DNA from 4 places in the Desulfosediminicola sp. genome. Region 1 is predicted to be linked to each of the others. Evidence: riboswitches for the same ligand, from Rfam matches in the RefSeq annotation. Region 1 holds a riboswitch; each other region holds the start of a gene.
What was found. Region 1 has a riboswitch for cobalamin ahead of ACN5NT_RS00665 (sirohydrochlorin cobaltochelatase). Riboswitches for the same ligand answer to the same signal wherever they lie in the genome.

Region 1 (5,058 bases):
TTTAGTTTCTGTCTTGCCCTGACCATCTGCACCCTCCCTGCCACATCTGCACTGGCAGAAAAGAAAATCCGCTGGAAACTTGCAATGACCTGGTCCTCAACCCTCACCCCATTTGCCACAGCGCCATTAAATCTCGCCAAGATGGTGGAAGAAATGAGTGACGGCAATTTTGTCATTCGTGTTGAAGGGGCCGAAAAGCATAAAGCGGCTCTGGGTATCCTCGATATGACCAAAGGCGGCCAGTATGAAATGGGACACACCGCCTCCTATTATTGGAAAGGTAAGGATATCACCACGGTCTTCTTCTGCACCGTACCTTTTGGCATGAACGTCAATGAGCAGAATGCCTGGTTTTACCACGGCGGTGGCATGGAATTAATGAAAAAGACTTATGACAAGTTTGGTGTTCTGAGCTTTCCCGGTGGCAATACCGGTGTCCAGATGGGTGGCTGGTTCCAGAAAGAAATTAACTCCCTTGAAGACCTGAATGGCCTCAAAATGCGTATTCCAGGGCTGGCCGGTGAAGTCTTTGCCAAACTTGGTGTCAATGTAACCAATATCCCCCCGGGTGAACTGTATACTTCTCTTGATCGCGGCACAATCGATGCCCTTGAGTGGGTTGGCCCCGCCATGGATATCAAAATGGGCTTTCACAAGATCGCCCCATATTACTATACCGGCTGGCATGAACCTGCCACAGAGCTGCAATTTCTGATCAACAAGGACGCCTTTGAAAAACTGCCCAAATCATATCAGACCATGTTGATAGCCGCCATGAAAGCGGTCACCGCCGATATGTATACCGATAATTTTGCAGGCAGCGTAGACGCCTGGGCCCAGATGAAAACGGAATACCCGAATATCGAGGTGAAGACCTTTCCGACACCTGTTCTCAAGGCCATGAAACAGGCTGCAGATGAGTTGTATGATTCATATGCAGCTGAAAATCCGGATTTTAAAGAAGTACTTGAGTCCCAGCGTGCATATATGGCCAAGGCAAGAGCCTGGATCAACATTTCAGAGTACAACTACCTGCAGACAGCCAAAGCCTTGACTGAGGAGTAAAGGTACAGGTATCTTCCCGTACTCCCGCCTCACACATTACAGGCTGCCGGAGTTTACTTCCCATCCGGCAGCCCAATTCCTGCCACCCATCTCCGCGTCTGCATACCACAAATGCTCCTAATCATTGTCAAATAAATATTGACTTTTGAGCCTTCTCCATTCAAAATGTTGCTGTTTTCAGGTGCCTTTGTGCCGAAGAGGGAACCCTGTGTAAATCAGGGACGGGCCCGCCGCTGTAACCGGGGACAATTACTGCAATTATGTCACTGGCCGTTTATGGAGTTTGCAATATTTCATCACTCCTGGTTGGGAAGACGCAGTAAACGATTGATCCGGAAGTCAGAAGACCTGCCTGGAATACAGAGACGATTCTTCCGTGGACAAGGAGAATTGACCTAGATACGTGGTGATACAGGGCATCCCCGAATCATTTGATCATTCTGATCAACGTAAAGGTTCGGAACACCCGGCCACAATCCAGGAGAATTTTATGAAATTCAGCCGCTCATTGTATCTTGCAGTTACCCTCATGCTGCTTCTCTTCAGCTCCACCAGTGCTTTTTCTTCAGGCAAAACCGGCAACCATGCCAACCCCAAGACGGCCATAGTCGTTGCCCATTTCGGTAGCACCGTACCCGCCGCTTTACAATCGATCACCAATATCACCGATGCAGTGCGGGGTGCCTATCCGGAAACCGAGGTCCGCATCACCTTCACCTCAAACATTATTCGCCGGGTCTGGAAACAACGACAGGCAGAGCCTCAGCAGTGGCTCGACAAAGGGATCCCCGAAGAAGTGCTGTATGTAAAGAACTTTATCGCCACCGTTGGAGATCTGTTAGAAGATGGCTACACCAACATCATCGTCCAACCCACCCACATTTTCTATATGGAGCAGTCATACGACCTGCAGCAATACGTCAATGCGCTGGGCTCCATCAACACCATGAAAGAACGCTGGAAGCCTATTAATTCTATTGTTATGGGCCGTCCGGCACTCGGTAAGCCCGGCGACATCTACCCATACCATGAGGATGTGGACAAGGTTATTCAGACCCTGGCCGGCAACGTTGAACAGGCCCGGAAAAATAACTCCATGCTGGTATATATGGGCCATGGCAATAAATACTGGTCGACTGGCATCTATACCGAAACCCAGAAGAAAATGCGCGAACTCTATCCTGACATCGAAACGTATATTGGGGTTGTTGAAGGATCTCCGTCCGTTGAAGACGTGCTCGCCCAGATGAAAGAATCAGATAAAAAACAGGTAACCCTGGTTCCCTTTATGATCGTTGCCGGAGACCATGCTGTCAACGATATGGCAGGTGATGAGGAGGATTCCTGGAAATCTATCCTGGTCCAGGCAGGTTATGAAGTAACTCCGATACTGCAGGGGCTCGGGTCAAATGATGACTTCGCTAAAATATTTGTCTCCCATATCGCCGATGCCGCCAACGAGGCAGGAATAGAGATACGATAAGAACCCGGATATCTAGCTCAGACAACCCTGAACACCCGCCACGGGGCATCATGATTTTACCTGATGTCCCGTTTTTTTTATTCTGCCCTCCTCCTACCGTCCCCAAGTCATTTCTTGAGCCTGCCAAAAATGAAGTATAGTTAAGGTACGTGCTCTTTTACCTTTCCATCTTACAGGGAGAAATAATGAAACTTTCTCATTATCTTTTCAGTCGCCTTGAACAGTACGGCGTTCGTTGTACTTTTGGCATTCCTGGTGATTTTGCCCTTCCTCTCTACGCGGAACAGGCTGCTTATGGCATGCAAACAGTTGTCTGCACTCATGAACCCAGCTGTGTTTTTGCTGCAGATGCGTACTCCCGACTCAAAGGTTTTGGTGCCGTGCTCACCACCTACAGCGTCGGCGGCCTCAATATGATCAACCCGATGGCCATGGCCTATGCCGAAAATTCACCGGTCGTGGTCATCAGTGGCGCACCTAATGTCTGCGGGAGAAAAACTGAGCCTTCTTTTCATCACCTTGTAAAAGATTATGGCAGTCAGCATAGAATATTCAAAGAGGTTACCTGCGCCACAGCAGCACTTAACGAAGCAGCAACCGCAGCAGACGAAATTGATCGCGTACTCACCGCCTGCCTGGCTGAGAAGAGACCCGGTTACCTTGAAATCCCCATCGACATGACTTCAGTCGAAATACCGACTCCTCCTAAACCATCCGCGCCGGATCAAGATAGACCTGTCAATACCGCCGCGATCATTGAGGCAGCCGGTGAAATTTCTGCCGCCCTTGAAAAGGCCCGGCGTCCTGTGCTCTACGCCGGGGTTGGTATTCGCAGGCACGCCTTGATGGATGCAGTTCGCACCATTTCCGAATCGTGGCTGCTTCCTGTGGTCTCCTCTGTAATGGGCAAAGGGGCATTCCCAGAATCCCACCCCCATTTTGCCGGCATCTATATGGGAGAAATGGGGAGCAAACTCGCCCGTGAGACTCTCGAAGGTGCTGATCTTATTCTCTCTGTAGGGGTAATCTACTCAGACGTTAATACCGGCTTCTGGACCGCTCACCTCGAATCCTCGAACATACTCGAAATTCGCGACTCAGAGGTTCGGATATCACACCACATCTATCCCCAGCTCCCCATAGCCCCGCTTATGCAACTCCTGGCGAGCACCAGACCGGATAGTGCCAGAAAACCGGGAGTCCATCTGGTGAAAGATAAAACTTTGGCAACAGTAGATATAGATGAATCTGCACCGCTCAATACCGTGGCCCTGATTCAATGTCTGAAAACCATTGATCAATCGAAATTCAGCTATCTTGCTGATGTCGGCGATGCCTGGTTTGCAGGGCTTGAGCTCAACGCGGATATTTTTATGGCACCCGGCTACTACGCCTCAATGGGTTTCGCTGTTCCCGGCGCCCTGGGGGCAGCAATGGCAGCTCCTGATCTTCGGCCACTGGTGCTGGTTGGCGACGGAGCGTTTCAGATGACCGGCAGTGAACTCTCTACCCTGGTGGCCCAGGGCCACAAACCGATAGTGCTTGTTTTAAACAATGGATATTACAAGATGCTCGCCGCCCTCGATCAACACAGAGACTACTACAACCTGGCCCATTGGGATTATGTCGCGTATGCGGAAGCTCTGGGTTGTCCCGGTGTCCGTGTTCAGACTGCGGCTCAACTCAATCGGGCCATTCACCACGCCTGCACGATAGATGGTCCTTATCTCATAGAAGCAATTCTCAGTAGGGAAGATCACGCACCAATGATGCGCCGCATAAAGGAGTACTTCACATCACTTAAATAATGATAATTATTTCATTCATCAACATCATAGCCTGTCATAAAAAATCACCGGACAACATCGCCGGCTAAAAGGTACACCTGCATCCTCAGAGGACCTGGTATGGAAACCTGGATTATCACCGCGCTACTCATTGTAACGCTCTACCTGCTTATCTCTGAGAAAATCTCGGTGGACCTGACCGCTATCGGTATCATGGTGACCCTGGTGGTCAGCGGTATCCTCACTCCTCGAGAGGCAGTCGCCGGCTTCGCCAATCCCGCCGTTATCACCGTTGGTGCCATGTTTGTGGTGAGTAAGGGAATGATGCGTACGGGGGGCGTTGAGTTCCTTGGCAGACAGGTAATTCATTTCGCAAATGGGAGTTCTCTGCTGGCCCTCACCCTGATCCTGATAACCGTTGCCATCGCCTCTGCTTTTATCAATAATACTCCGGTGGTTATCCTCTTCATCCCGGTGGTGATGGCAATGTGTTGTGAATTTGGCCTGAGCCCTTCAAAGTTCCTGATCCCGGTTTCCTACGCCTCTATTCTTGCCGGCACCTGTACCCTTATCGGTACCTCCACCAATATCATCATCAGTGATCTCAGCAATGAATATGGCTACGGTGCGCTCACCATGTTTGAACTCTCTATTATCGGCGCGCCCATAGCCGTTATGGGTATTCTCTTTTTGCTTATAGCAGCGCCACGCGTATTGCCTGAA
Region 2 (5,058 bases), on a different contig from region 1:
CCTTTACCACCATCCACAACAAAAAGATCCGGCAGATTCTCTTCCTCAATTCCTCGACTGAGCCTGCGTTGCAGGACTTCTCGCATCATGCCGTAGTCGTTCGGTCCGTCAATGGTCTTGATTGAATAGTGTCGAAAATTGGGTTTGGACGGCTCTCCCTGTTCATAGCAGACCAGCGAACCTACGGCAAGTTTTCCACTGGTATTTGAAATATCCAGGCATTCTACGCGTTCGGGCGAACGTTGCAGCTGAAGTTTTTGTTGAATCGTTCGGGCAAGGCTCTCCCAGGATTTTTCCTTTTTCTCTTTAGTGGCAAATACTTGATCACTGTTAGCCTGAGCCATATTGAGCAGCTTAACTCTGTCACCGCGTTGTGGAACAGACATCTGAATATTTGTCCCTCTCAGATCTGTCAGTTTTTCATTGATAAGCTGAAGATCATCGGGTTCAAAGGGCAGAAGGATCTCTTTGGGCAGATATGAATCCTGATCGTAAAAGAGATTGACTACCTGGGCGAGAATTCGACTATCTTCTCCGTAGGGTTCTTCAAGAAAGAAGTTCCGGCTACCACTTATCAGTCCGTCCCTGATAAAGAGGATGGCGACAGCTACAGCGGCACCTTTCCTGGTGAATCCAAAGACGTCTCGATTATTTTTCTGTTGGCTGGCTACGACTTGTTTTTCCAGGGTTCGGTTCAAAGCTTTAAGCTGGTCGCGTAATGATGCTGCCTCTTCAAAATTCAGTGCTTCTGCAGCAAACTCCATTTTTTCGGTCAGCTTTTTGATCAGATCTTTATTACGTCCCTCAAGCAGCATGATAACGTTTTCAACGTTTTGCTGGTAATGCCTGGCATCTGCGTAGCCCGCGCAAGGGGCAAGACATTTGCCCATTTGGTGATTGAGGCAAGGTCGTTTTCTGGGCCTCAAGGTGCCACCTTTACATTTTCTCAACGGAAAGAGTGAAGATATCAGCTTCAAAGTTGACCACATATCGGATGAAGAGCTGTACGGGCCAAAATATCGGGCTTTATCTTTTCTCCTCCTACGGGCCATCATGACGCGTGGCCACTCCTCGTCAGCAGTAACTTTGATAAAAGGGTAATTTTTATCGTCCCTGAGAATGATGTTGTATTTGGGTTTATGCTTTTTTATCAGTGAGGCTTCAAGGATCAGAGCTTCTTTCTCTGTTCTGGTAATGATGGTGTCGACCGAGGAAACGAACTTGAGCATAATGGTGGTCTTATTGTAATCAGAACCATTATGTCTGGCATATGATGCGAGACGTTTGAACAGATCCTTTGCCTTGCCGACGTAGAGCACAGCAGATTTGCTGTCGAGCATCAGGTAAACACCCGGTGAGTGAGGAACAGAGCTGAGAAAATCCTGGGGAAACATATTCTAAGTGTAATTTATCTCATTGGTGCTGCTATTTTTGCAGCGCACGTTTTTGAAATTCTGTCATGGCGGACCAGCTAAAGAGACAGCTACGCAAAGCCATCTAACCTAAAGATAGTAACTCATCGTAAGAGTCCCGTCATCTCAATCCTCAACCCTAAATGATAGAGTATCCTTTACAAGTTTATGTAATTGTTCTAGCTTATTGATAAATCATAACGTATCGGCTTATTCAGGTGCTTCCTCTTCAATTTTTTCAGCAAGGGGAGTGAAAAGGGAATACGGTGAGAATCCGTAACGTTGGGCCGGCGCTGTATGCGGGGACGATGGCTGCACAATGCCACTGTCATACCACTCTTTGTGAGAGGTGGGGCGGGAAGGCGCAGCCGGAGGATGATTCGCGAGTCAGAAGACCTGCCTGGATGAGATAACGACTTTATTGCTCAAGAAAAGTCCGTGTAGTGGCGTATGCCATTGCACGGACTTTTTTTATGCCCGCGAGCGATGTATACCGCAATGAATAACGTTAAGGAGCGGATATGAAAACCCAGTTGGAACTAGCGCGGGAAGGTATTGTAACCCCGCAGATGAAGCAGGCTGCACAAGATGAGGGCGTGGATGAAGCGGCAATTCGCCAAGGCCTGGCATATGGCCACATTGTCATGCCATGCAATCCGAATCGACCGGAGCAGAAGGTAGTTGCCATAGGCAAGGGCTTACGTACCAAGGTCAACGCCTCTATAGGGACTTCATCTGATATCGCCTCTGTTGATCTCGAGATAAAAAAGGCAAAAGCAGCGGAGGAAGAAAAAGCTGATACCCTTATGGAGCTTTCAACCGGCGGCGATCTTGATGCAATTCGAAGAGCAGTGCTTGCCGAGTGCAACCTGCCGGTCGGCAACGTGCCTCTCTACCAGGCATTTGCAGAAGCTGCTAAAAAATATCGTAACCCGAATAAACTCGACAGTGAGTTCCTTTTTGAACTGATAGAGCGTCAGTTGCAGGACGGTATCTCCTTTATGGCTATCCACTGTGGTATCAATCGATTCTCTATCGAACGACTCCGAAAACAGGGGTTCAGATATGGTGGGTTGGTATCGAAGGGAGGTACGTTTATGGTCTCCTGGATGGAATATCACCAGAAAGAAAACCCGTTATACGAACAGTTTGACAGAGTTTGCGCATTGATGAAGAAATATGATGCGGTATTGTCACTGGGCAACGGTATCAGAGCAGGAGCAATCCACGATAGCCATGACCGTGCTCAGATGGCCGAGATGATCATAAACTGTGAACTGGCAGAACTGGGGCGGGAGATGGGCTGTCAAATGATGGTTGAAGGTCCTGGCCATGTACCGCTAGACGAAATAGAGGGCAACATTATGCTCGAAAAAGCGATGAGCGGAGGTGCACCATACTATGTACTTGGTCCGCTGCCTGCTGATTCGGGCGCAGGGTATGATCATATTACCGCAGCCATTGGTGCGGCTAATTCGGCTCGACATGGTGCCGACCTGATCTGCTATATAACTCCTGCCGAACATCTGGCCTTACCGAATGAGCAGGATGTGCGCGAGGGCATCAGGGCCACTCGGCTCGCTGCACGCATTGGAGATATTGCAAAATACCCAGAACGAAGGGAACAGGAAAAACGAGTTGCCAAGGCCCGGCGGGATTCAGATTGGGAAGAGCATTTCAAGCTGTTGATGTTCCCGGAGCAGGCAGAAGAGATCCGTAGAAGCAGAACGCCGGAAAACGAGAAAACCTGTACAATGTGTGGAGATTTCTGCGCCATGGAGAGGGGCTACTCCCTCTTCAAGGATGATATTCGTGGAGATCGCTGCACCAGGAAGGTGGATGGCGAGGCCGAATAGGCTGCAGAGTGATTCTGTACAGGCCAGTCAGGTGTAGCTTGCCTGACTGGCTTCTGGTGGACTTTAGCTGGCAGCAGGAGCAGGAGCAGGAGCTTCCAGGGCTGCCGAGAAAAGTGTTTTGGTATATTCTTTTTCCGGTGCGGTAAAAACCTTATGAGCCGGCCCCGATTCGACCATTTGCCCGTTCTGCATAACCACAATATAATCTGAGATCGACCGGATAACCCGCAAATCGTGGGATATGAAAATGTAACTCATATTGTATCTCGACTGCAGGGTTTTCAGTAGCTCTATGATCTGGGCCTGGATGGTGACGTCAAGAGCAGAGGTGGGTTCATCCAGAATGAGTAGCCGTGGTTTTAATATGACTACCCGGGCAATGGCGATACGCTGGCGTTGGCCACCAGAAAATTCATGGGGATACCGATGGGCCATTTCCGGTTCGAGACCAACTTCTTCGAGCGCCTCGTAAACCCTGTTGATTCGATCTTCCCGATCGCTTTCGGGGAAATGTATAACAAGACCCTCCTCAAGTATCTGATATACGGTCAGGCGGGGGGAGAGGGAGGAATACGGGTCTTGAAAGACTATCTGAATGTCGCTACGCTTCGTTCGCATCTCCCTGTTTGACAGCTGTTGCAGATCAACTGCATCAAAATCTATTATGCCGGTGCTTTTGACAAGTTTCAGGATAGCCATGGCTAAGGTCGTTTTGCCGGAACCGGACTCTCCGACTATACCGCAGGTGGTTCCTTTATGCAGGGTGAAGGTGATTTTGTCTACTGCACGGATGATACGTTTTTTACGTTTAAAGAGATTAACCCAACCAACGTTGATGCTGAATGTACAGCTTAAATCGCGGGTTTCAAGGATTGGGGGACTAATGGGTTTTGGCCCTGGCTGGTCCGATGGTACCGATGAGAGAAGGTGCCTGGTGTATGGATGCTCGGGCTGAGTGAGAATCCGGCTGCATTTGCCTGACTCGACTATCCTGCCATCTTTCATTATCGCCAGTGTATCAGCGACTTTTTCTACCAGCGAGAGATCGTGAGTTATGAGCAGCACTGACATCTCAAATTCCCTCTGCAGATCCTTGATGAGAGCCAGAATTTGGGCCTGAACCGTTACATCGAGCGCAGTAGTAGGTTCATCGGCAATGAGCAGTTGTGGTCGGCAGGCAAGAGCCATGGCGATCATAATCCGTTGTCGCTGCCCCCCGGAGAGCTGATGAGGGTAGCTTCTCATCCGGGTCTCCGGGTCAGTTATGCCTGTCCTGCCGAGTAGCTGAATTGCCTCCCGCTCCGCATCTATCTGGTTCATACCCCTATGGAGCTGGAGCGGTTCAATCATCTGATTGCCAATGGTGTAAACCGGGTTGAGCGAGGTCATCGGTTCCTGGAAAATCATGGCAACCTTATTGCCTCGTATGGATCGTATTTCCGGCGGCGGAAGCTTGAGGATATTCGAATTCTCAAAGAGAATTGATCCTTGAGTGCGGATGGTGGAACTTTCTTCGAGCAGGCGTAAAACAGACAGAGCTGTAACGGATTTTCCGGAACCAGATTCCCCTACTAAGGCTAGGGTCTGATTTTTCGCTATCTGCAGATTGATGTCGTGCAGAAGCTGGGAATCTATCCGTTTACCATCGGATGTTTCGGTTCTGACCCAGAGATTGAAATGGGAAATGTCGAGTAGCACACTTTACCTGTAATAACGGATTTCAAAGTTGTTCAGATCTTCAGTGTAGAACACCTCTTCGGCATGAACGGAGGTGACGTGGGAGAGTGGGG
Region 3 (5,058 bases), on a different contig from region 1:
AAGGTTGGCGACTATAAATCTGCCCTTGAACCCTTCACCCGAAACTCGATGTCCGAGTACGCCAGAAGTCAGAACAGCCAATGGCTCAATGATCTTTGGGAGAGCTTTTCAGGCAGCATAGCCCTCCAGCGTGGTTTTTCGCCTGAAGTTATACCCAATTATATCGAGAATATTGCCACCAACCTTGCTGCCGCAGGCGGAGACACTGCGCAACTGGCCCTCGATAATGGTCTGGTGGACAAAGTTCTGACTCACAACGATTTCAAGCGATTCCTCAAAAAAGCCACAGATAACGCCAGTGAAAATCTGATTACGCTCAATAACTATCTCAGTTTTGTTGATCAGTCTTACAATTCCTACAATAATAACGGAGATGTAATCGGCATCGTTGTTGCTGAGGGAAAAATCGTCGGAGGTAACCAGCCAGCCGGGGTGATCGGCAGTGAATCACTTGGCAAACTCCTGCGGGATGCCCGGGAAAATCAATCTGTAAAAGCGGTGGTATTGAGAATAAATTCCGGTGGTGGTTCAGCCTTCGCCTCCGAGATCATTCGACAGGAGGTTCTTGAACTAAAAGAGGCAGGTAAACCGATTGTGGTCTCTATGGGTGCCCTCGCCGCTTCCGGCGCATACTGGATTTCTGCTGATGCTGATCAGATCTGGGCTTCTCCCACAACTCTCACCGGCTCAATCGGTATTTTCGGCGCCATACCGACCTTCGAAGATACTCTTGCCGAAATTGGTGTATACAGTGACGGCGTCGGCACCACCAGCCTCTCAGCTGGTCTGAACGTAACCCAGCCGCTGCCGGAGAACCTCAGGCGATCAATCCAGCTTACTGTTGAAAACGGCTATGAAAGGTTTCTCTCTATTGTGGAGAATGGCCGTGGAATTGAGCAGGATCGAATGGAACTCATTGCCGAAGGGCGTGTTTTTTCAGGCATGAAGGCAAAGGAAATCGATCTGGTCGACGAGCTTGGCGGCCTCTCAGACGCTGTCGTCGCTGCGGCAGAGCTTGCCGGTTTGGACGATTATTCGACAGTTTACATTAAAAGAGAGATATCTGTTCGTGACAAACTCATCAAACAGCTGACCAATGCGACTATTTCTGTTTTTCCTGACTTTTTTGCGTCGTCTTCTCTGGTAAACATCTATCGAAAGATGCAGCATCAGGTCAGAGATCTCCTGATCATGAATGATCCCAATGGCATTTATGCCGACTCAATGTTACAACTACCCGAATAGAACACACTGTGTTGTCAAGGTACTGAATAACCAGACTGTTCTTCGGTAACTCGGCTATTTATTTTTTTTTTAGTTACGGATCATCCATATGGAGATAACACCGGAATTCTTTGTCATGCTGTGGGGTCAGCTCTGCTGGCCCCTGATTCGACTTCTTATTTTCATTTCCATAGGTCTCATCGTCGCCAATTTGATCGAAGCCCTTAATTGGACCCGATGGATAGCCTCACTCGCCAGACCTCTTGTCCGGCTTGGCAACATGTCGAATACTGCAGGAGCTTCATTTTCAATGGCAATATTTTCAGGTGTTGCAGCAAACACCCTGCTTGCCGAAGCATATGACAAAAAACAGCTTTCCAGAAAAGAACTGATTCTCGCCAACCTGTTCAACAGCCTGCCGACCTACTTTGTTCATTTGCCGACCATATTTTTCATCACCGTTCCACTTATCCACGGTGCCGCTTTCATTTATATAAGCATCACATTAGGCGCAGCGGTACTTCGCACAGGTTTAATTGTGGTTATCAGCCGGCTCATTCTGCCGAAGCCTGACATATCGGCCTCTCCACACGAAACAACTGAGAATAAGGGCATTGACTGGCAGGGGGCGTGGCAAAAAAGCTGGAAACGCTTTAAGCGACGTATCCGCAAAATCATCAAGTTCACGGTACCGATCTATATCATTATATTTATAGTACATCGCATCGGATATTTTCGTGAACTCGAAGAGCTTGCAGCCGGGTACCTCGCTTGGATTCCGTGGCTTTCCCCGCAGGCTATGGGGATCATCACCCTGCACCTTGCAGCTGAACTGACCGCCGGTCTGGCCGCTGCCGGAGCGTTGCTGCAGCAAGGAGCATTATCTCAAAGAGAAATCATACTCGCCTTACTGGTAGGCAATATCCTGTCGTCACCCCTGAGGGCATTTCGCCATCAATTCCCGTATTATGCCGGTATCTTTAAACCCAGGGTAGCCGCACAACTTATCGTATGCAGCCAGTCTTTTCGGGTGATCAGTCTTATCATGGTAGGCCTCATCTACTACTACCTGACCTTATAAAAAGAAAAAAGCCGGGACAGCTCAACACGTTGCCCCGGCTTTTTCAATTCTTCCGACCAGGTTGAATTGATGTTATGCGTACTACTGGGCCTGACCTTACTCTGCAAGAAGTTTCATCTCGTGCCACTCCCAGCCGAAGTTCGACACGGACTATCTCTCATAGCGTCTTCCAAGCCTGCAAACTTTGACGTTACTTCCGCCAACCCCAGTTTTGCCGTCTACGTCGTGTGACAGATCGGTCTTATCCATGATATACCTCCCTGGCACTATACAATTGCGAATTATCCCCATCACTGATGGTGTTCAATCATCGGACAAAACGTCAAACAAAAAATCATGTATAGCTGAAAAACTTCAATATACTCAGAATTTATAATCAATCCTCCCTTTTTGACACTTGACATCCCCTTTCTATCTGGGTAACGAATAACTATACATTCAGGTGCTCATAATAAGGAAATGCATACGCCTTTGAGCTGAAAAGGGAACTTCGTGAAAATCGAAGACGGGCCCGCCGCTGTAACCGGTGACAACCCCCGGAACTATGCCACTGTCCATTACAGGATGGGAAGGCCTGGGGAGAGGATGATCCGGGAGTCAGAAGACCTGCCTGAAAATATGCTGGAGTAAATCGCGGACAGATTTTTCCAGCACATCGATTTCGGATAACCAGGGCTATCCCGGATCACTGTTAGAGTGATTCGGGATTTTTTTTTGTTTTTTTCGCACTTGCCGAATACTACTGCCTGCACTTTCTTCAGTATATGCTGGTGTGTTAATAGCTTAAATGAGCATTCCCCCGGTTCCCCGAAATTTTGTTTGCTGTCCGGATTTTGCTTTTTATTTTAAGGAGAGTAATGCGCGGCAAGGCAAAACTACTTTTTGGCTCACTGATAACTGTACTCGTTGCTGTAATTATCACTGCAACCGGTATGGGCTATATCAACATATCTGCAGCCGATGTTATCACAACACTCTGGCAGACGCTTTTCGATCAACCAGGGCTCAGTGATGCAGCTGTAAATACCACCAACTCTGTCATCATCATGGATGTACGGTTGCCGCGCATACTCGTTGCGGCCCTTGTCGGAGGAGGCCTCGCCCTTGCCGGAGGTATATTTCAGGCAATACTGCTTAACCCTCTGGCCGACCCGTATACTCTCGGCATTTCATCCGGTGCGGCATTTGGTGCTTCTACAGCCTTTATACTATCGATTATCGGCATATCCCTGCCTGTCTCATATTTCGTTCCCTTTTTTGCATTTATTGGAGCTGTTACAACACTTGGAGCGGTGTTTTATCTTTCTTCGGACGATCCGCAACTTTCCTCAAATACCCTTATCCTTTCGGGCGTTATTGTAGCAGCAATACTCTCAGCGGGAATCGGTTTTATAAAATACATGGCTGACGAAGAGGTGGGTGTTATCATTTTCTGGTTGATGGGCTCATTTATCGGTAAATCATGGCACGATGCAGGACTTCTTTTACTGATTCTAGCTCCATGTCTGCTCTTTTGTTGCTACTATGCCAGGGATCTCAATATTATGGCGCTCGGCACCACCACCGCTGACACTCTCGGAGTGGATAGTGCCAAAATCCGCAGGCAACTCCTGATAAGTGCTTCTCTTATTACCGCGATCTGTGTCGCTGTATCTGGTGTCATCGGCTTTGTCGGCCTCATTGTTCCCCATATGCTTCGAATGATAACAGGGCCTGATAACAGGATTCTTTTACCTGCGTCATTTCTTGCCGGTTCCATCCTGCTGCTGGTCGCGGACACCGTTACCCGCGCAATTCTTCCCCACGAAATACCAATCGGCGTCTTGACTGCGCTTATCGGTGGCCCCTTCTTCTGTTACATCTTCAGAAAACGCCAGCTTGGGAGGGGATATGCCTGAAAACAGTTCCATCGTCTACCAGGTATCCGATTGCTATTACCAATACCGCAATCACCCCTGCCTTTCACGGCTTAATTTTCAGTTAAAAAAGGGGAAAATGTATGGGCTTATCGGTCCCAACGGCAGCGGAAAAACTACACTCATCAACCTGTTAAACGGCAGCCGACAGCCAACCCGAGGCAAGGTGCAGCTGCGTGGAACTGTAGTCCACCGCCTGCCAAAACTTGATCTTGCTAAAGTACTTTCATTTGTACCCCAGAACGTGGCGCTTCATTTTGAATACTCCGTCTTTGAAGTGGTAATGATGGGCCGACACCCGTTTATTGACAGGTTCGGCACACCTTCGCAAAAAGATATCGACCTGGTTATGGAAGCCATTAAGACACTTGACATTTACCAACTCCGTAACCGAATGGTAACCAGGCTTTCAGGTGGCGAAAGGCAAAGAGTACTGGTGGCACGGGCGCTTGCCCAGAACACCGAAGTCCTTGTACTTGATGAACCCACAGCAAGCCTCGATGTCCGGCATTCCATAGATATTATGCAGGCACTTCGGGAAAGAGTAGACCATGACTCGATAACTGTAGTTGGAGCTATCCATGACCTCGATCTCGCTGCTGCCTACTGTGATGAGCTTATTGTTATGGAAAATGGGCAAATAGCAGCATCCGGCTCCGTTGAAGACATTCTCACTTCTGAATTACTGCAAACTGTTTTCAGGGTTCATGCCGATATCGTACATCAGTCCCTGGGAAATCCGCATATACAGTACAGGTACAACAATGAACATTAAGAGGATGAGTAAACTCGGGGTGTTGATTTGTCTATTGAGCTTCGCTCTATATGGCCAGTCAG
Region 4 (5,058 bases), on a different contig from region 1:
CCTGGAAGGTATGGACGATTCAATGATCGAGGCCGCTCACGATCTCGGTGCTTCGCCTCTGACCATCTTTTTCAAGATCATAATCCCCTATGCTGCACCAGGCATCACTTCCGGCTCCATTGTGGTGTTTATGCTGACTCTCGGCAACTATCTCACTCCGAACCTGATGGGAGGCAAAAACTCACTCTGGTTCACCGAGCAGATCTACAATCAGTTCATTGCCAGCTTCAACTGGAACCAGGGCGCCGCCTTCGGCTTCCTGCTCTTGCTGCTCAGCTCAATAATCATCTGGACCGGCCTTAAAATCAGCAGGCAGGAATTGGGGAGGGCCTTATCATGATTCGTACTCTGCCACAGCAGCGGGGCTACGCGACCCTTTTCAAGCTGTACATAGCACTCTTTTATGTTTTTCTCTTCGCCCCGCTGGTGGTCACCTGCGTTCTGGCGTTCAATGACTCGAACTTTCCGGCACTGCCCTGGCATGGGTTCTCTCTCGACTGGTTTTTTAGCGATGGTCCGGAACGAATAGGCCTGTTCCATGACCGCTCAAATATGCAGTCGCTCTGGGTCTCCAGCCAGACCGCTTTCTGGGTATCTCTTTTCTCAGTTATTGTAGGAACAGCCGGTTCCTTTCTCTTTGAACATGAAGAATTCCCGGGAAAACGCGGGCTATGGTTTCTGGCATTGACCCCGCTGGTCATTCCCGGGGTTATTCTGGGTATCTCAATACTGCTGACCGCCAACAGCCTTGGCATCTATTTCGAAGACACCTTTGGTATAGATATCCCCCTCTTTCGTCCCGGCTTCTGGCTGGTGGTGCTTGGGCAATTTTCCTTCATTACCACCTTTGTGCTGCTGGTTGTCTCTGCCCGGCTGAGAAAGTTTGACCGAAGCCTGGAAGAAGCGGCTCTCAACCTGGGAGCAACCCGGCTGGAGGTGATCCGCCATATCACCCTGCCCTATCTTCGCCCGGCCCTCATTGGCAGCGGCGCGGTGGCCTTTCTGATGAGCTTTGAGAATTTTAATACCACCCTGTTTCTGGTCGGTTCAGAGACAACTTTGCCGATTAATCTCTACCTGCAGGTACGTGACGGCTCCACTCCAATCATCAATGCGGTGTCCTTTCTGCTGATTATCACCACCTCGACCTTTGCAGTTGTCAATCTGCTGCTAAAGAAAAAGGAAAACGCATAAAAAAAGCCGCAAAGTGAATGAATTCTTCACTTTGCGGCTCTGCATACAAGCTATACATCCCTGAACGCTAGCGATAGGCCGGCGGCTGCTCCATATAGATGTACGTATCTCCCTGCTGGCGATAATACATATTGTCGATGATCGCATAGGATACACCTGCAATCATGGCAAAAGCTGCTACCGAAGGTAGATGATTCCTATGGTAGGATCGAGGATGATGGTAGTACCGAGGCGGTGCCTTGCGATAGTTTCTCGCATGATACCTGGGCAGATGAGCGGGTTTATGGTTGTAGTGTTTTTTCCCCTTATAGTTGGGCAACTGAACCGGTTTATGATTTTTATACACCTTATGCGGTTTATGGTGAGGGCCTCTCCCATTCGCGAAAACTGATGATGGGCATATAAAAACAACCATCATCAGAACAATCACAATACTGCTAGCTATCTTTTTCATAATGCAAACTCCAAAATCAAATGTTACCTGAGGTAGAACCAATCTAAAAGATAGAGCATTTTTTATCCACCGCAATCGGGAGGACCATCTGCAATGGCGCCGCTTTCACTCCCCCAGACATCTTTCATCAGACACCTGCCAGCAATAAAAAAACCCTACATCAACCTTTATAAAATCGACTAGTTACAGCACCATTTCCAGGTCAACGCTGCCTGGGCATTAAGGTGGCTGTAACCAATTGTGAAAAGATTGTGTACGCGAGGCGATAGCCAATGGAAGGTAAATTGGAAGTTGTTTCTGCCGGCAGCAGCGATATTCTTCTTTGCAGCAACAGTTCACGGCAGCATAGGCTTTGGCTCTTCTATGATGTCAACTCCACTGTTCGGGCTTTTCACTGACCTGCAGAATCGACTTGGTGGGCAAGGGAAACCGGAAAAACGGTTGACTTTTCATCACAAAAATATTTGATATTTCTTTAATATACATGCTACAGGTGCTGTCTTCGCAATGACAAACGAAGACGGATAAAAGGAAATCAGGTGAAAAACCTGAACGGTCCCGCCACTGTAAGGTTGAGAACACTGCATTAAGCCACTGTATTTTACGGGAAGGCGCAATTGTTCGATGAAACCGAGTCAGGAAGCCTGCCTGTCAGATTCACGCATGCATCATGATCAATGGTAAAGCTCATGGTTGTTATACCCTTCATGGGGTAACAGCTATGAGCTTTTTTTGTTTTTACAATATGGTGGTTGTCAATGGGATACAGAGGACGAGATGTAGAAGTTATCGATATAGGATCCGGTATTTCCCTGGTTATTGCCTGCGACTCCTGTGGATCGGTTGGCAGCAAGGAGCTGGATCTCGTTAACGCTCCGCCGGAAATTGTTGGCCGCCTGACAGCTCGAACAGTCCTCATGGAGCTTGTAGCCGTGGGGGCCTCACCTGTTGCTATGACAGTCTCTATCTGTGCGGAACCCAGCCCGACTGGAGACGAAATATTGCGGGGTATCAAAAAGGAACTGCAGATGAGTGGTCATCCTGATGTAAAGCTTGCCGTGAGCACCGAGAAAAACTTTGAGACGCGGCAGACGGGTCTTGGAATTGGTGCCACAGGGACCTGCAAGGCAAGTAACCTCAAGATTGCCCAATCAGAAGCAGCTGACAAAATTTTCTGTCTTGGAGTACCCAGACTAGGAGGAGAAGTCATTATTTCAGGCTGCATGGATATCATACACAGCGGCACCGTGGCGCAACTGAGACCACATCCACTGATTCATGATATCCTTCCCGTTGGCTCAAGGGGCATCAGGGCAGAAGCTGAATTACTGGCAAGACAGTCTGGAACTATTTTCGATGCCGCCCAAGGTTGCAAACTGGACCTTGAAAAATCAGCAGGTCCTTCAACCTGCGTTCTTTTTTCTAGCCGTGAATCTATAGAAGACTTGAATCATTTCGAAATTTATCCCGTTGGTCAACTCATCATGAAATCTGATTAAGGAGTTTGCTATGCAAGATATTACCGCCCCAGACCTTAAGAATGATGTGCGCCTGGTAAAACGTGCTGCATACATTGCGATCTTTGTTGCTCTCAGTGCAGTTGGAGCGATGATTAAAATTCCAAGCCCGGTGGGCACGATCGGCCTTGATTCAGCCCCCGGCTATTTCTGTGCATTGGCTTTCGGGTATGTTGAAGGTACTGCTGTCATTTTTATCGGACATCTGCTCACAGCTGGAGTTGTCGGGTTTCCCTTAGGGTTACCTCTCCACCTTTTCATCGGATTACAGATGGCACTTTGGGCGATACTTGTCCGTTTTATCAAACAAAAACTTGGGCTCTGGCCAGCAGTCTTAACCGGTGTTGTCCTCAACGGGGTGGTTTCCGCTTTCACCATGGTCTTTATAGGTGGTGTGGGTGCTGCTCTTGGAATTATGCCATTTCTCATTGCAGGATCTCTGTTCAATATATTAGTCGCCGCAATTGCGTATAAAAGCTTGAAAAAGGGCAAACTGATTTGATGTATTCCCAACATTTGTCATGACTGAACAAGGCAAGGCAATACGAAGAGATCTTGGCCCGGCAATATCTGTTTCCAAGGTATCTTTTCAATACAGGACAGGGGACGTCCCGGCCTTAAACGATGTAAGCTTTCAGCTTCCACCCGCCACATGCACCCTTGTAAGAGGTGAATCAGGTTCTGGCAAGACAACTCTCTGCTATTGTCTCAAAGGCCTGATTCCACAGGCTGTTGAAGGGGATTTTAGCGGTCAGCTTGAAATAGCCGGGATTGATGTAACCAAATACAGAATCCAAACTCTCTCCAGGCACATTGGCTTTGTTCTTCAGGATCCGGAGGTCCAGATTGTTGGCCGTACTGTTTATGAAGATCTGATCTTTGGTCCTCGCAATCTCCTGATCGCCAAAGAGACAATCGTTTCAGATTTCCCCTCTGTTCTTCGGGCAGTTGGGCTCGAAGGTTATGAGGGCAGAGAAACATACCAGCTGTCAGGAGGAGAAAAGCAGCGTTTGGCTATCGCCGGTGTACTGCTGATGAAGCCTCAGGTGCTGATTCTCGACGAGCCATCTTCAGAATTAGATCCTGCAGGCCGCAGAAATCTCTATGATTTGCTGCTCACGCTTAAACGTGAAGAGGGTCTTACTCTCGTCATTGTGGACCAGCAGCTTCCCACAAGTCATCCCCTGGTAGATGAGGTGCTCTTCCTAAAGGATGGTGAGCTGAAAGAAGCCGATAGCATAGGAGAGTGTTCCGTACCTTGCACGCTGCCACCAGTTCTTTCGAGCAACGAAGCTCCGACGGTCCTGACTGTTGACAATCTCTCTTTTGCATATCGCCCTGAAACACCAGTACTGAAAAACATCAGCATGGAAATCAGGCAACGGGACTTTCTTGCACTGGTCGGACACAACGGCAGCGGTAAAACAACCCTTGCAATGCACCTCAACAGGTTACTTGAACCACAAAAAGGTACCGTCAGCTATCAGAAGAAATCCCTCGAGAAGTTTAGTCGCGCTGAGATAGCACGTTCGATCGGCTTTGTTTTTCAAAACCCTGATCATCAAATATTTGAAACAAGTGTGGAAAAAGAGATCGCTTTCGGGCTTGTTCAGCAGGGCATAAATACTAAAGAGATCAAGAAGAAGGTCGATGAAGTTCTGGGCTTCATGGCTCTGGAGGATTACCGGGACCATCATCCTGCCACCCTGCCAAAGGGGATTCGTCAGTTTATCAGTGTGGCCTCAATAGTGGCCCTCTCGCCTGAAATTCTGGTGGTTGATGAACCAACCACAGGTTTAGACACAAAAGGAAAAGAGATAATACTATCCCGATTAAGAGAGCTCAACGACAGAGGAACCGCAATTGTAATGATCACGCATGATATGGAACTAG

Region 2: another riboswitch for cobalamin. It lies ahead of thiC (phosphomethylpyrimidine synthase ThiC); the one in region 1 lies ahead of ACN5NT_RS00665 (sirohydrochlorin cobaltochelatase).
Region 3: another riboswitch for cobalamin. It lies ahead of ACN5NT_RS08960 (FecCD family ABC transporter permease); the one in region 1 lies ahead of ACN5NT_RS00665 (sirohydrochlorin cobaltochelatase).
Region 4: another riboswitch for cobalamin. It lies ahead of ACN5NT_RS07715 (AIR synthase related protein); the one in region 1 lies ahead of ACN5NT_RS00665 (sirohydrochlorin cobaltochelatase).

What each region holds. Positions count from the first base shown of each region.
Region 1 covers NZ_JBLXGE010000001.1:149,276-154,333, forward strand. Annotated here, with positions in the region: gene ACN5NT_RS00660 (TRAP transporter substrate-binding protein) at 1-1,065, shown strand, start outside; cobalamin riboswitch at 1,228-1,436, shown strand; gene ACN5NT_RS00665 (sirohydrochlorin cobaltochelatase) at 1,556-2,548, shown strand; gene ACN5NT_RS00670 (alpha-keto acid decarboxylase family protein) at 2,734-4,356, shown strand; gene ACN5NT_RS00675 (SLC13 family permease) at 4,456-5,058, shown strand, end outside.
Region 2 covers NZ_JBLXGE010000003.1:449,037-454,094, reverse strand. Annotated here, with positions in the region: gene uvrC (excinuclease ABC subunit UvrC) at 1-1,394, opposite strand, end outside; cobalamin riboswitch at 1,612-1,831, shown strand; gene thiC (phosphomethylpyrimidine synthase ThiC) at 1,934-3,268, shown strand; gene ACN5NT_RS07450 (ABC transporter ATP-binding protein) at 3,332-4,966, opposite strand; gene ACN5NT_RS07445 (acylphosphatase) at 4,970-5,058, opposite strand, start outside.
Region 3 covers NZ_JBLXGE010000004.1:298,227-303,284, reverse strand. Annotated here, with positions in the region: gene sppA (signal peptide peptidase SppA) at 1-1,245, shown strand, start outside; gene ACN5NT_RS08965 (hypothetical protein) at 1,334-2,305, shown strand; cobalamin riboswitch at 2,729-2,934, shown strand; gene ACN5NT_RS08960 (FecCD family ABC transporter permease) at 3,163-4,203, shown strand; gene ACN5NT_RS08955 (ABC transporter ATP-binding protein) at 4,196-4,996, shown strand; gene ACN5NT_RS08950 (ABC transporter substrate-binding protein) at 4,986-5,058, shown strand, end outside.
Region 4 covers NZ_JBLXGE010000003.1:506,402-511,459, forward strand. Annotated here, with positions in the region: gene ACN5NT_RS07700 (ABC transporter permease) at 1-340, shown strand, start outside; gene ACN5NT_RS07705 (ABC transporter permease) at 337-1,194, shown strand; gene ACN5NT_RS07710 (hypothetical protein) at 1,262-1,648, opposite strand; cobalamin riboswitch at 2,123-2,315, shown strand; gene ACN5NT_RS07715 (AIR synthase related protein) at 2,407-3,147, shown strand; gene ACN5NT_RS07720 (ECF transporter S component) at 3,158-3,667, shown strand; gene ACN5NT_RS07725 (ABC transporter ATP-binding protein) at 3,687-5,058, shown strand, end outside.